DNA from 3 places in the Streptomyces sp. NPDC020780 genome. Region 2 is predicted to be linked to each of the others. Evidence: riboswitches for the same ligand, from Rfam matches in the RefSeq annotation. Region 2 holds a riboswitch; each other region holds the start of a gene.
What was found. A riboswitch is a leader RNA that binds a small molecule or an ion and turns the genes downstream of it on or off. The one in region 2 is predicted to bind cobalamin.

Region 1 (4,887 bases), on a different contig from region 2:
GCGGCCGACCGGATCCACCCCGGGGGGAGCCCCGCGAACGTCGCCTACGGCCTGGCACGGCTGGGACACGACACCACCCTGCTCACCCAGCTGGGCCCGGACGCGAACGGACGGCTGATCAGGGACCACCTCGCCTCGGCCGGCGTCAGGGTGCGCACCGACGGCGCGGGAGCGCCCACCCCGGCCGCCGCGGTCACCCTCGACGACGCCGGCGGAGCCACGTACACGTTCGACATCACCTGGACGCTGGCCCCCGCTGCGACCGGAGGCCCGTACCAGCACGTCCACACGGGTTCCATCGCCACGGCCGTGGAGCCGGGGGCGGGCACCGTACTGGAGACCGTCGAAGCGCTCCGCCCGGCCGCGACCGTCAGCTACGACCCCAACGTGCGGCCCGACCTGATGGGGGACCACACCGAGGCCGTCCGCCGGGCCGAGCGGTGCGTGGCGCTCAGCGACATCGTCAAGGCCAGCGACGAGGACCTGCGCTGGCTGTATCCGGACGAGGCCCCGGAGAAGGCGGCGGAGCGATGGCTGCGCGCCGGTCCGGCGGCCGTGTTCGTCACGCGCGGAGCGGGTGGGGCGACGGCGTTCCGCCCCGGCGCTGCGGTGAGCGCCGGTGCGTCCGACGTTCCGGTGGTGGACACCGTGGGGGCGGGGGACGCGTTCATGTCGGGCGCGCTCCACGCCCTGGCCTCGTACGGACTGCTCGGCGCTCAGGGCCGTGCGCGGCTGCGCTGCCTCGACGCCGGCACGGCCGGGGAGGTGCTGCGCCAGGCGGTGGCGTCGTCCGGTGTGACGGTCGGCCGGGCCGGTGCCCTGCCCCCCGACGAGAAGGAGCTCGCCGAGGCGCTGACCAGCGCGCCCGTCCCGGAACGGTGAGGGTGTCCTCGTCCGTGTCCGGTCGTTCAGTTCTATATGACCGTGACCCTTACCGACACCGCCCCACCGTCCACCGTCGAACTGCTGACCGGTGTCCTCCTCGGGCCGGAATTCGTCTCCGAACACGGGTTCTGGCAGCGGCTGATCAGCACAGAACCGTTCCGCCGCCCCGCCGGTGGCACCCCCGAGGAGAGGCTGGATCTCGCCTATGAACGACTGCGGATCCTCAACCGGTCGATCGACAGCGGCGCGCGTCTCGCCGCCGACCCCCGCGCCCTGGCCGCCCTGCACGAATGGCTCGGGGCGGTGGACCCCGCACTCACCACCGTCGCGGGCATCCACTACAACCTCTTCCTCGGCAGCCTCCTCGACCACGACGCGGTCCGCCGCGACCTGTCGGACTACCTGGCCATGCGCCGCATCGGGACCTTCCTCTGCACGGAGGTGGCGCACGGCAACGACGCCGCGGCCATGGAGACCACCGCGACGTACGACCGGGCCCGGGACGGCTTCGTCCTGCACACCCCGCACGCGGGGGCGCAGAAGTTCATGCCCAACACCAGCCCGGCGGGCGGGCCCAAGTCCGGACTGGTCGCCGCGCGGCTGACGGTCGACGGCACCGACCACGGGATCCGCCTCTTCCTGGTCCCGCTCACCGACGACACACAGGCGCTGCCCGGCGTACGGGTCCGCCGGCTGCCCGCCCGGATGGGCAGTCCCGTGGACCACTGCCTCACCTCCTTCGACCAGCTGTTCGTGGGCCGGGACGCGCTGCTGGGAACGCGTGACGAGGACGGCGGCGCGGAGAGGTTCACCAGCCCCCCGGCCGGGCTCCGGAGCCGCTTCCTGACCTCCATCGGCCGGGTCACCTCCGGCAGGATCTCCATGAGCGCCTGTGCTGCGGGCACGGCCCGCGCGACCCTCGCCGTCGCCGTCCGCTACGGCGGTCACCGGGTGATCTCCGGGTCCCGGGGCACGGGCCCCGTGCCGGTCGACGCCCACCGCACCCACCACGGGCCCCTCGCCTCCGCCATGGCGACGGTCTTCGCCATGAGCCTGCTCCACCGCCGGGTGCTCGACCGGTGGGAAGGCTGCGACGAGGAGGGCAGGGACGAGGCGGAGCGGCTGGTCGCGGTCGCCAAGGGATGGATCACCTGGCAGGCCCGTGCCGTCATCGTCCAGTGCCGCGAACGGTGCGGCGCCCAGGCGCTGCTGGAGAACAACGGCATGACGGAACTCGTCACGGGCGTGGAGGGCGCCATCACGGCGGAGGGCGACAACATCGCCCTGTACGCCAAGGTCGCGGCCGACATGCTCCTGGCAGGCGCCGCTGCCGAGGAGCCGCCGGCCGTCCGGCCCGGTCCCGGCCCGGCCGCCCCGTCCGGCCCCGGCGACCTGGCCGACCCGCGCTTCCTCGGTGCGCTGTGTGCCGCGGTGGAGGACATCTGGTACGGCCGGGCCGAACGGCGCATGCTGCGGGCCACCGGCGCCGACCGGCTCGGGCGGTGGAACGCGGCCGCCGGTCCCGCCCTGCGCGCGGTCGAGGCGCGCGCGTACCGGGAAGCCGCCGCGGCGTACGCCGAAGCCCGTGCCGCGCTCCCCGAAGGTGCCGCCCGGGAGCGGCTGGCGGAGCTGGAACGGCTGTTCACCGTCGAGTGGGTGGCCCGCAACAGCGGCGACCTGCTGGCCGCCGGACTGCTGACCCACGATCAGGTCGACGCGCTGCCCGACATCACCGAGGAACTGATCACGGCCGTCGCCGCGCACGCCCGTGAACTGGCCGTCTCCTTCGCACTGCCCGCCGCACTGCTCGCCGACTGGCCGATCGCCGGGCCGGGTTACGCCGACGCCTACGACGATCCCGAGGCCCCCTGGCACGACCGTCCGGCCGGCTCCCCGCAGGGCGCCCGGTGAACGGCGCGCGGGGCGCCGCACGACCGCGTGCCGGCGGACCCGGAGCATGCCGTGCCGTACGCGAGTGGCTGGAGATTTTCGGGCTGCGGGCCGTCCTGCTGGCGTACTGGGGCACGGTCCACGTCCTCGGCCGCAGGTACCGGAAGCCGTCGGCGGCCGTCGGCGAATCGGTTCGCCCCGAGCGGTGAACTGCGGACGGCAGGTACGGCGGGACACCTTCCCGCCGTACCTGCCGCAGGGCCGCCGAAGGCCGCCGGGCCGCGTGATAGCTTGCAGGCGCCAGTCGCACTCCACGTGGAGTCAGGGAATCCGGTGCGAATCCGGAGCTGACGCGCAGCGGTGAGGGGGACGGGCGGGGCCACGGCCACTGGGACACCCTCGGGTGCCCCGGGAAGGCGCCCCGTCCGGACGAACCCGAGTCCGAAGACCTGCTGGCACCCGTTCCCCCGACCGGGGGCGGACTCCGTACGGGCTCCGCGCATGAGCCCCGAGACGCAGAGGGACTCCGTGCCACCCATAGCCCGTACCGTACGCCGAACCGCCCTGCTCACCGCCGGACTCGTCCTGCTGACCGCCTGCGGCGGCAGCGGCGGGGCGGCCGACGGGGCCGGCCGGGACGGCGGCGCCGGTTACCCGGTGACGCTGAGGAACTGCGGCCGGACGGTGACGGTCGACAGGGCGCCGAGCAGGGCCGTCTCCCTGGACCAGGGATCGACGGAGATCCTGCTCTCCCTGGGCCTCGGTGACCGGCTGGCCGGTACTTCCACCTGGACCGACCCGGTGATGAAGGGCCTGGAGAAGGCCGAAGCGACGGTGCCCCGCATCGCGGAGAACCGCCCCTCCTCCGAGAAGGTCCTGGACAGGGAACCCGACTTCGTCAGCGCCTCGTTCGAGTCGACGCTCGCCACCGGCGGCGTCGCGCCCCGGGAGCAGTTCGAGGAACTCGGGGTTCCGACCTACGTCTCGCCCGCGGACTGTACGGCCAAGGACAACAGCGGCAGCGGGGACGGTTCCCGTACGAAGCCCCTGACCATGGAGAGCGTCTACGCCGAAGTGCACGACCTGGCCCGGGTGTTCGGGGTGAAGGAGCGGGGCGACGAGCTCGTTGCCGGCCTCCGCGAGCGGGTCCGTACGGCGACCGCGGGCATCGACGCCTCCCACGCCACGCTGCTCTACTGGTTCTCCGACTCCGACGCCCCCTACCTCGCCGGGTGCTGCGGAGCGCCCGGCATCATCACCACGGAACTGGGGGCGAAGAACGTCTTCGACGACACCCACGAGGAGTGGCCCCGGATCAACTGGGAGACCGTCGCCGACCGGAATCCCGACGTCCTGGTCATCGGCGACCTCACCCGCCGGGCGCAGAGCGCGGAGAGCGCCGAGCAGAAGATCCGGTTCCTGGAGTCCAACCCCGCCACGAAGAACATGGACGCGGTCCGGCACAAACGGTACGTCCTCCTCAGCGGCCAGGCCATGAACCCGACCGTCCGGACGGTCGAGGGCGTGGAGCGCGTCGCCGCCGGCCTGCGCTCCTTCGGGCTCGCGGGGTGACGGAGACCGAACGGGCCCCATACCCGGGCGGGGAGCCGGGCCTCGCCCGCCACGCGAGCGCCCCCGCCCCGCGTACGTCCGGCCCCGACGCCGCCCCTACGTCCGGGCCCGCCCGCCCGCCTGCCACACCCCTTCGCCGTACGCCGGGTGCCCGGGTCCTGCGGGACGGTCTCCTGTGGGGCGGCGGAGTCGTCCTGCTGCTCCTGTCGGTCGCGGCCGCCGTCACCGTCGGGCCCGCCCGGATCTCCGTACCGGACGTCTGGTCCGCGGTGGCCGCCCATCTCGGGGCCGGCGACTCACGGCTGTCCCCGATCCGGGACGGCATCATCTGGAACCTGCGCATGCCCCGCACCCTGCTCGCGGCGGTGTGCGGGGCCGGACTCGCCGTGTGCGGCACCGTGATGCAGTCCTTGCTGCGCAACCCCCTCGCCGACCCCTTCGTCCTCGGCGTCTCCTCCGGGGCCTCCACCGGCGCGGTCGCGGTCGTGGTCCTCGGTGCCGGCGGCGGTGCGGTGTCCGTCCAGGCCGGGGCCTTCGCCG
Region 2 (4,887 bases):
CTCGCTCGCCCACGGCACCAACGACGCGCAGAAGACGATGGGCATCATCACCCTGGCCCTGGTCACCGGCGGGGTCCTGTCCCCCGGTTCCAATCCGCCGGTCTGGGTCATCTGCGCCGCCGGTGTCGCCATCGCTCTGGGCACCTACCTCGGCGGCTGGCGCATCATCCGCACCATGGGAAGCGGCCTCACCGAGCTCAGGCCGCCGCAGGGCTTCGCCGCCCAGACCAGTGCGGCCACGGTCATCCTGGCCTCCTCGCACCTCGGCTTCTCCCTCTCCACCACTCAGTCCTGCTCCGGCGCCGTGATGGGCGCGGGCCTCGGACGCAAGGGGGGTGTGGTCCGCTGGTCCACCGCCACCCGGATGTTCGTCGCCTGGGGTCTGACCCTGCCGGCCGCGGGCCTGGTCGGTGCGGGCGCCGAGTTCCTCACCAAGCAGGGCGGCTGGGGCGTCGGCGTCGTGGCGGTGCTCCTCGTCGCGGGCTCCGGTGCCATCTGGCTGCTGTCGCGCCGCAAGCCGGTCGACCACACCAACGTCAACATGCCGGACGCCGAGCCCGCGGGCGTCGTCACCACCGCCATCGCGGCCGTCAGCCCGCCGCCCGCCGGCATCGTCCCTGACCTCAAGACCACCATCCCGGCCCCGGCCCCGGCGGCCGAGATTCCGGCCGACCCGGCCCGACCGGCCACGGTGTAAGGACAGATCCGCATGAACATCGACTGGGCAGCCCTCGCCTCCGTCTTCGGCGTCAGCCTCGTGGTCACCGTCGCCTTGGTGGGCCTCTTCACCCTCGGCATCGTGGGCCTCGCCAAGCAGGCGCCCTCGGCGGCGGGCAGCGGCGGTTCCGGCGCTCCGGCGCGCTTCGGCGCGTACGCCTGCTTCGCGCTGTGCGCGGCGGCGGTGGCGTACGGGATCTATCTGATCGTCGCCTGACCTTTCCGCACCTGATCCCCCCGGGCCGGACACACCACCTGTGTGTCCGGCCGGCTGTGCGTCCGGGCGCACAGCAGCCTCGCAGGTCAGCGGCAGGTTGACGGGCGTTCGCGGGACATGGTGGACTGCCGTGGCCATGTACGGCGACAGCAGAGGAAGCCGGTGCGAATCCGGCGCGGTCCCGCCACTGTCACCGGGGAGCAGTCCCCCACACGGAAGTCACGGTCCGCCACCGCGGGCTGGAAGGCCGGGGGAACTGCGGATCCGGGAGCCAGGAGACTCTCGTCGCCGGTCACGTCGAACCAGGGCGCGGACCCTGAGTGAGGACCTATGCCATGCCCGGCTGCCGTGCGTCGGTCGCTGCCCCACCCTTCCCCCGGTTCCCGGCCCTCCGAGGCGCGACGGCCGGCTGAACCGTGCGAGCCGACCACATCTTCGCGTACGGCGCCACCGCCGGCCTGATCGGCGACCTGCTGCTCGGTGATCCCCGCCGGGGTCATCCCGTCGCCGCCTTCGGGCGGGCCGCGGCGGCCGTCGAGAGCCGGCTGTGGCGCGATCACCGCGGCTGGGGCGCCCTGCACACGCTCGTCTGCGCCGGAGGCGCCGCGGGCGCCGCGGCGCTGGCCGCCCGTGCCGTACGGGGCCGCCCGGCCGCCGCCGTGGCGCTGACCGCCGCCGCCACCTGGTGCGTCGTCGGGGGCACCTCGCTGGGCCGCGAGGCCCGGGCCGTCGGGGACGCCCTCGCCGCCGGTGACCTCGGCCGGGCCCGGGAACGGCTGCCGCACCTGTGCGGCCGCGACCCGCACGCGCTCGACGGGCAGCAGATCGCCCGCGCCGTGGTGGAGTCCGTCGCCGAGAACACCTCCGACGCCGTGGTGGGCGCCCTGGTGTGGGGCGCCCTGGGCGGCGTGCCCGGACTGGCCGGTTTCCGGGCCGTCAACACCCTCGACGCCATGGTCGGCCACCGGTCGCCGCGCCACCGGCGCTACGGCTGGGCCTCGGCCCGGCTGGACGACCTGGCCGGCTGGCCGGGTGCCCGCCTCACCGCCGTGCTCGCCGTGGTGGCCGGGGGACGGCCCCGCGAGGCCGTGCACGCCTGGCGGGCCGACGCCGGCCGGCACCCGAGCCCCAACGCGGGGCCGGTGGAGGCCGCGTTCGCGGGCGCGCTCGGCGTACGGCTGGGCGGGACCCTCGCGTACGGGGGACGGGTCGAGCACCGGCCCGTGCTCAACGGGGAGAACGGCCGGGACGTGCGGGTCGCGGACATCGAGCGCGCGGTGCGGCTGTCGCGCCGGGTGAGTCTGCTGGCCCTCGGCGTGTGCGTGGCCGGGCGGCTGGCCGCAGGACGGAGGGGTCGGGCATGAGCGGCGGACTGCTGGTCGCGGGAACCACCTCGGACGCGGGCAAGAGCGTCGTCACGGCCGGGATCTGCCGGTGGCTGGTGCGCCGCGGGGTGAAGGTCGCGCCGTTCAAGGCGCAGAACATGTCGCTGAACTCGTTCGTCACCCGCGAGGGCGCGGAGATCGGCCGGGCCCAGGCGATGCAGGCGCAGGCCGCCCGGGTGGAGCCGGCCGCGCTGATGAACCCGGTGCTGCTCAAGCCCGGGGGCGACCGGTCGAGCCAGGTCGTCCTGATGGGGAAGCCGGTCGGCGAGATGAGTGCGCGCGGCTACCACGGAGGCCGGCAGGAGGCCCTGTTCGGGACGGTCGTGGACTGTCTGGAGCAGCTTCGGAGCACGTACGACGCCGTGATCTGCGAGGGGGCGGGCAGCCCGGCGGAGATCAACCTGCGGCGCACCGACATCGTGAACATGGGCGTCGCACGGGCCGCGCGCTTCCCCGTCCTCGTCGTCGGTGACATCGACCGCGGCGGCGTCTTCGCGTCGTTCTTCGGTACGACGGCCCTGCTGAGCGCCGAGGACCAGTCGCTGGTCGCCGGGTACCTGGTCAACAAGTTCCGGGGTGACGTCTCGCTGCTGGAGCCGGGGCTGGACATGCTGTACGGGCTGACGGGTCGTCGGACGTACGGGGTGCTGCCGTACACGCACGGGCTGGGCATCGACGAGGAGGACGGGCTTCGCGTGTCGATGCGCGGCGCGGTGCGGGAGTCGGTGGTGGCGCCGCCGCACGGCCGGGACGTGCTGCGGGTGGCGGTGTGCGCCGTGCCCCTGATGTCGAACTTCACCGATGTGGACGCGCTGGCGGCGGAGCCGGGTGTGGTGGTCCGCTTCGTGGACCGGGCGGAGGAGCTCACCGACGCGGACCTGGTGATCGTGCCCGGTACGCGGGGCACGGTGAAGGCCCTCGCCTGGCTGCGGGAACGGGGTCTGGCGGAGGCGCTGCGGCGGCGGGCCGCGGAGGGGCGTCCGGTGCTGGGCATCTGCGGCGGGTTCCAGGTGCTGGGCGAGAGCGTCGAGGACGACGTGGAGTCGCGGGCGGGGCTGGTCGAGGGGCTCGGACTCCTGCCGGTAAGGGTCCGGTTCGGACGGGAGAAGGTGCTGGCCCGGCCGGTCGGTTCGGCGCTCGGGGAGACGGTGGAGGGGTACGAGATCCACCACGGGGTCGCCGACGTCCGCGGCGGTGAGCCGTTCCTGGACGGGTGCCGGGTGGGCGCGGTGTGGGGGACGCACTGGCACGGGTCTCTGGAGAGCGACGCCTTTCGGCGGGCGTTCCTGGCGGAGGTGGCGCGGGCTTCGGGGCGGCGGTTCGTGGCGGCCCCGGACACGAGTTTCGGGGCGTTGCGGGAGGAGCAGCTGGACCGGCTGGGCGACCTGATCGAGGAGTTCGCGGACACGGATGCCTTGTGGCGGTTGATCGAGGGGGGTGCGCCGGGGGGGCTGCCGTTCTTGGCGCCGGGGGCGCCGGGGGCGCCAGGGGCGCCGGACGCGCCTGTGGGGGCGGGGGCGGGGGCCGGACTCGCGACTGCGGCGGGTGCGGTGACGCCTGCGGCGGGCCTTTCTCCCCGCCCCGCCCCTTCCCGTATCCGGGGCTCCGCCCCGGACCCCGGTCCTCAATCGCCGGACGGGCTGGAATTGCCCCGGGACGCGGGCCTGACGGTGCCCGGGCCGGGATCGGCCCGGGACGCGGGCGGCCCCCTGGCCCGTCCGGGATCGGCCCGGGACGCGGGCGTGACGGCCGCGATCGCCCAGGAGGTCGGTGGCGCCGTGGCCGGGCCAGGAGTGACCCGGGACCTGGGGCCCGGAGTGGTGGGGACTGATGTATCCGTGAACGAGGAGGCCCCGTGAGTACGCCGTATCCCTTCACCGCGATCGTCGGGCAGGACGACCTACGGCTCGGGCTGTTGCTCAACGCCGTCAGTCCGGCCGTCGGCGGGGTTCTCGTGCGGGGGGAGAAGGGCACGGCCAAGTCGACCGCCGTGCGCGCCCTCGCCGCTCTCATGCCGGAGGTCGCGGTGGTGGCCGGGTGCCGGTTCTCCTGTGATCCGGCGGCGCCCGACCCGGCGTGTCCGGACGGGCCCCATGACACCGGCGCCGCCGTGTCGCGGGCCGCGCGGACCGTGGAGCTGCCGGTGGGCGCGTCGGAGGACCGGCTGGTGGGCGCCCTCGACATCGAGCGGGCCCTCTCGGAGGGTGTGAAGGCCTTCGAGCCGGGGCTCCTCGCGGACGCGCACCGGGGGATCCTGTACGTGGACGAGGTCAACCTCCTTCACGACCACCTGGTGGACCTGCTGCTCGACGCGGCGGCCATGGGTGCCTCGTACGTCGAGCGTGAAGGCGTCTCCGTACGGCATGCGGCACGTTTCCTGCTGGTCGGGACGATGAATCCCGAAGAGGGGGAACTGCGGCCGCAGTTGCTCGACCGTTTCGGGCTGACCGTCGAGGTCGCCGCCTCGCGCGACACCGACCAGCGCGTCGAGGTCGTGCGGCGGCGGCTCGCCTACGACGACGATCCGGCCGCCTTCGCCGCCCGGTGGGCCGACGAGGAGGGCGCGCT
Region 3 (4,887 bases), on a different contig from region 2:
GTTCGGCTCGAAGGGCCTCTCGCTGGCGGTCGCCCTCACCGGCATCCTCGCCACGATGCCGTACATCGCGCTCCAGCTGGTCGGCATCCAGGCCGTGCTCGACGTCATGGGCGTCGGCGGCGGCGAGACCACGCACTGGTTCGTCAAGGACCTGCCGCTGCTGATCGCGTTCGCCGTGCTCGCCGCGTACACCTACTCGTCGGGGCTGCGCGCGCCCGCGCTCATCGCCTTCGTCAAGGACGGCCTGATCTACCTGGTCATCGCGGTGGCGATCATCTACATCCCGATCAAGCTCGGCGGTTTCGACGACATCTTCGCCAAGGCGGGCGAGGCGTTCTCGCAGACGAACGAGGCCACCGGCAAACCGCGCGGCGCCCTCGTCCCGGGCGAGATGGGGCAGTGGGGTTACGCCACACTCGCCCTGGGTTCCGCACTCGCGCTCTTCATGTACCCGCACTCGATCACGGCGACGCTCTCCAGCCGCAGCCGCGAGGTCATCCGGCGCAACACGACGATCCTGCCGCTGTACTCGCTGATGCTCGGCCTGCTGGCCCTGCTCGGGTTCATGGCCATCGCGGCAGGGATCAAGGTGGACAACGGCCAGCTCGCCATTCCGCAGCTGTTCGAGAACATGTTCCCGGACTGGTTCGCGGGGGTGGCGTTCGCCGCCATCGGTATCGGTGCCCTCGTGCCGGCCGCGATCATGTCGATCGCCGCGGCCAACCTCTTCACCCGCAACATCTACAAGGACTTCCTCAAGCCCGACGCGACACCCGCGCAGGAGACCAAGGTCTCCAAGCTGGTCTCGCTCCTGGTCAAGGTCGGGGCGCTCGCCTTCGTCCTCACCATGGACAAGACCGTCGCGATCAACTTCCAGTTGCTCGGCGGCATCTGGATCCTCCAGACGATGCCCGCCCTGGTGGGCGGGCTGTTCACCCGCTGGTTCCACCGATGGGCCCTGATCGCGGGCTGGGCGGTCGGCATGGTCTACGGCACGGTGGCCGCCTACGGCGTCGCCAGCCCCACGCAGAAGCACTTCGGCGGCTCCTCCAAGGAGATCCCGGGCATCGGCGAGATCGGGTACATCGGTCTCACCGCGTTCGTGCTCAACGTCGTCGTGGTCGTCGTGCTGACGTTCGTCCTGAACGCCGTGAAGGCCCCGGCGGGTGTGGACGAGACCTCGCCGTCCGACTACACGGCCGACGCCGGCGACCCGGGTGTCCAGGTGGAGCTGCCGCCGGCCACGGCGGGCGCCCCGGGCGGGCACTGACACCGCCGTCCCCCCGGGCCGCCACGTCCCCGCCACACGGGGGCGTGGCGGCCCGGGGCGTTGCGGGCACCCCCGGAAGCGCGGAGCGGGCGCCGCTCCCCGCCGGGCCCGCGACGCCCCCGCACGCACCGGCACCCGGCACAGACCCCGGCGCGCCGTAGGCACCCGCTGCGGCAGAATGCCGCCATGGACGTAGCGATCAGGCCGGTCGACCCCGCGGAGTACGAGGCCCTGGGAGAGATCACGGCCGCGGCGTACCTCGGGGACGGGCTGCTGGACTTCGGCGCCGACGACCCGTACCTCGAACAGCTCCGAGCCGTGGAGCGGCGGGCGGTCGAGGCCGAGGTGCTGGTGGCGGTGGACGCCGACGGCCGGTTGCTGGGCGGTGTCACCTACGTCGCGCCCGGCAGCCCGTGGGCGGACGTCGCCGGCCGGGACGAAGCGGAGTTCCGGATGCTGGCGGTCTCCCAGGAGGCCCGGGGGCGGGGAGCGGGCGAGGCGCTCGTACGGGCCTGCATCGACCGCGCGCGGGCCGACGGGAGGCTGACCGGCCTCGTCCTGTCGACGCAGGCCGCCATGCGGGGGGCCCACCGGATCTACCGGCGCCTCGGCTTCCTGCGTACCCCGGAACGCGACTGGGAGCCCATCCCGGGCTTGCCGCTCATGACATTCCGGCTGGGTCTCTGACCCACTGCGACACAACATGTGGGGGCTGTCCCAGCAGGCGGCCCCCACATGTATGCTCGTGCTCGCTGTCGCCGCAGGGGAATCCGGTGCGAATCCGGAACTGTCCCGCAACGGTGTGACCGGTGTGCCCCGCGCACCCGGAAGTCCGAAGACCTGCCGACGGTGCGTCCGGTTCGACCGAGCCGGACGCCGAGACGTCCGGGCCCCGCGGAGGGCCGGTGGACGCCGTGCGCAGTGCTGCCCCTCCACGGGCACCGCCCTGTTCCGGCTGCCCCCTGCCTCCGCCGGCCCCAGCCGAGCGAGGGATAGCCCCAGTGACCATCGCGCCCGCCGACCCGGTCTCAGCGACCGCGTCAGCCGAGTCCACGCACACCACGGCCGACGGGCCGGGGACCGCGCTCCTGCGTACCCTGACCGAGCTGACCGCCGATCTCCCCGACACCGACCCCGGCCGGGTCGCCGCCGCGGCGCTGCGCGGCCGCAGCGCCGCGGCGGACGAGGCGGAGCTGTGCGCACTGGCCACCGAGGCCGCGGCCGGGCTGATCTCCGAGGACCCGGCCTACTCCCGGCTCGCCGCCCGGCTCCTCACCCGCGCCATCGCCGACGAGGCCGCCGGCCAGGGTGCGGTCTCCTTCTCCGCCTCCGTCTCCGTGGGGCACCGCGAGGGCCTGATCGCGGACCGGACCGCAGAGTTCGTGGCGCTGCACGCGCCCCGGCTCGACGCACTGGTCGAGCGGTCCCTCGCGGAGGGCGCCGACGACCGTTTCGGCTACTTCGGGCTGCGGACGCTGCACAGCCGCTACCTGCTGCGCCACCCGCTCACCCGGCAGGCCGTCGAGACCCCCCAGCACTTCCTGCTGCGGGTCGCCTCCGGACTGGCCGAGGACACCTCGGAGCGCGCCCTGGAGGAGGTCGAGGCGCTGTACGGCCTGATGAGCCGCCTCGACTACCTGCCCTCCTCCCCCACGCTGTTCAACTCCGGCACCCGGCACCCCCAGATGTCCTCCTGCTACCTGCTGGACTCCCCGCTGGACGAACTCGACTCGATCTACGACCGCTACCACCAGGTGGCACGCCTCTCCAAGCACGCGGGCGGCATCGGCCTCTCGTACTCCCGTGTCCGTGCCCGCGGCTCGCTCATCCGGGGCACCAACGGGCACTCCAACGGCATCGTGCCGTTCCTCAAGACGCTCGACGCGTCGGTCGCCGCGGTCAACCAGGGGGGCCGCCGCAAGGGCGCCGCCGCCGTCTACCTGGAGACCTGGCACGCGGACATCGAGGAGTTCCTGGAGCTGCGCGACAACACCGGTGAGGACCAGCGGCGTACGCACAACCTCAACCTGGCGCACTGGATCCCCGACGAGTTCATGCGCCGCGTGGACGCGGACACCGAGTGGTCGCTGTTCTCCCCGGCCGACGTGCCCGACCTCGTGGACCTGTGGGGCGACGCGTTCGACGCCGCCTACCGTGCGGCGGAGGCGGCGGGCCTGGCCCGCCGGACGATCCCGGCGCGCGAGTTGTACGGCCGGATGATGCGGACGCTCGCGCAGACGGGCCAGGGCTGGATGACGTTCAAGGACGCCGCCAACCGCACCGCGAACCAGACGGCGGAGCCGGGCCGGGTCGTGCACTCGTCGAACCTGTGTACGGAGATCCTGGAGGTCACCGACGACGGTGAGACGGCCGTCTGCAACCTGGGCTCGGTCAACCTCGGCGCCTTCGTCGACGGCGGCACGATGGACTGGGAGCGGCTGGACGCCACCGTCCGTACCGCCGTCACCTTCCTCGACCGCGTCGTGGACATCAACTTCTACCCCACCGAGCAGGCCGCCCGGTCCAACGCCCGCTGGCGGCCGGTGGGCCTGGGCGCGATGGGTCTGCAGGACGTCTTCTTCCAGTTGCGGCTGCCGTTCGACTCGCCCGAGGCGCGGGCGCTGTCCACCCGGATCTCGGAGCGGATCATGCTCGCCGCCTACGAGGCCTCCTGCGACCTCGCCGAGCGGTCCGGCCCGCTCCCCGCCTGGTCCGCGACCCGCGCGGCGCGCGGCGTGCTGCACCCCGACCACTACGACACCGAGCTGAACTGGCCGGAGCGCTGGAAGGCCCTCCGCGCCCGGATCGCGAAGAGCGGAATGCGCAACTCGCTGCTGCTCGCCATCGCGCCGACGGCCACGATCGCCTCGATCGCCGGCGTGTACGAGTGCGTCGAGCCGCAGGTGTCCAACCTCTTCAAGCGCGAAACGCTCAGCGGCGAGTTCCTCCAGGTCAACGCCTATCTGGTGGACGAACTGAAGAGGCTCGGCGTGTGGGACGCCAGGACCCGGGAGGCGCTGCGCGAGGCCGGCGGCTCCGTGCAGGGCTTCGCCTGGGTCCCCGAGGACGTCCGGGCCCTGTACCGCACGGCGTGGGAGATCCCGCAGCGCGGCCTGATCGACATGGCGGCGGCCCGTACGCCGTTCCTGGACCAGAGCCAGTCGCTCAACCTGTTCATGGAGACGCCGACGATCGGCAAGCTCTCCTCGATGTACGCGTACGCCTGGAAACAGGGGCTGAAGACGACGTACTACCTGCGGTCGCGCCCGGCGACACGCATCGCCCGCGCGGCCTCCGCCGCGGCGGCCGTCCCCGTCCAGCAGACGCCGGCCCCCGACGCGGACGCCGTCGCCTGCTCGCTCGAGAACCCCGAGTCCTGCGAGGCATGCCAGTGATGAGCGCGCACACCGAGAAGAACCTGCTCGACCCCGGTTTCGAACTGACCCTGCGCCCGATGCGCTACCCGGACTTCTACGAGCGCTACCGGGACGCGATCAAGAACACCTGGCACGTGGAGGAGGTCGACCTCCACTCCGACGTGGCCGACCTGGCCAAGCTCACGCCCGGCGAGCAGCACATGATCGGGCGGCTGGTCGCGTTCTTCGCGACGGGTGACT

Region 1: it holds a riboswitch for cobalamin, as region 2 does, so the genes downstream of both, ACH4VO_RS07030 (ABC transporter substrate-binding protein) here and ACH4VO_RS26305 (cobalamin biosynthesis protein) in region 2, are expected to answer to the same signal.
Region 3: it holds a riboswitch for cobalamin, as region 2 does, so the genes downstream of both, ACH4VO_RS01350 (ribonucleoside-diphosphate reductase subunit alpha) here and ACH4VO_RS26305 (cobalamin biosynthesis protein) in region 2, are expected to answer to the same signal.

Annotation. Positions count from the first base shown of each region.
Region 1 is NZ_JBIRTB010000003.1:175,353-180,239, reverse strand. Features, by position in the region: gene ACH4VO_RS07040 (carbohydrate kinase) at 1-882, shown strand, start outside; gene ACH4VO_RS07035 (acyl-CoA dehydrogenase) at 919-2,796, shown strand; cobalamin riboswitch at 3,060-3,247, shown strand; gene ACH4VO_RS07030 (ABC transporter substrate-binding protein) at 3,277-4,347, shown strand; gene ACH4VO_RS07025 (FecCD family ABC transporter permease) at 4,344-4,887, shown strand, end outside.
Region 2 is NZ_JBIRTB010000015.1:127,811-132,697, reverse strand. Features, by position in the region: gene ACH4VO_RS26315 (inorganic phosphate transporter) at 1-697, shown strand, start outside; gene ACH4VO_RS26310 (hypothetical protein) at 710-934, shown strand; cobalamin riboswitch at 1,086-1,216, shown strand; gene ACH4VO_RS26305 (cobalamin biosynthesis protein) at 1,351-2,298, shown strand; gene ACH4VO_RS26300 (cobyric acid synthase) at 2,295-4,178, shown strand; gene ACH4VO_RS26295 (putative cobaltochelatase) at 4,175-4,887, shown strand, end outside.
Region 3 is NZ_JBIRTB010000001.1:295,711-300,597, reverse strand. Features, by position in the region: gene mctP (monocarboxylate uptake permease MctP) at 1-1,270, shown strand, start outside; gene ACH4VO_RS01355 (GNAT family N-acetyltransferase) at 1,457-1,957, shown strand; cobalamin riboswitch at 2,003-2,133, shown strand; gene ACH4VO_RS01350 (ribonucleoside-diphosphate reductase subunit alpha) at 2,272-4,665, shown strand; gene ACH4VO_RS01345 (ribonucleotide-diphosphate reductase subunit beta) at 4,665-4,887, shown strand, end outside.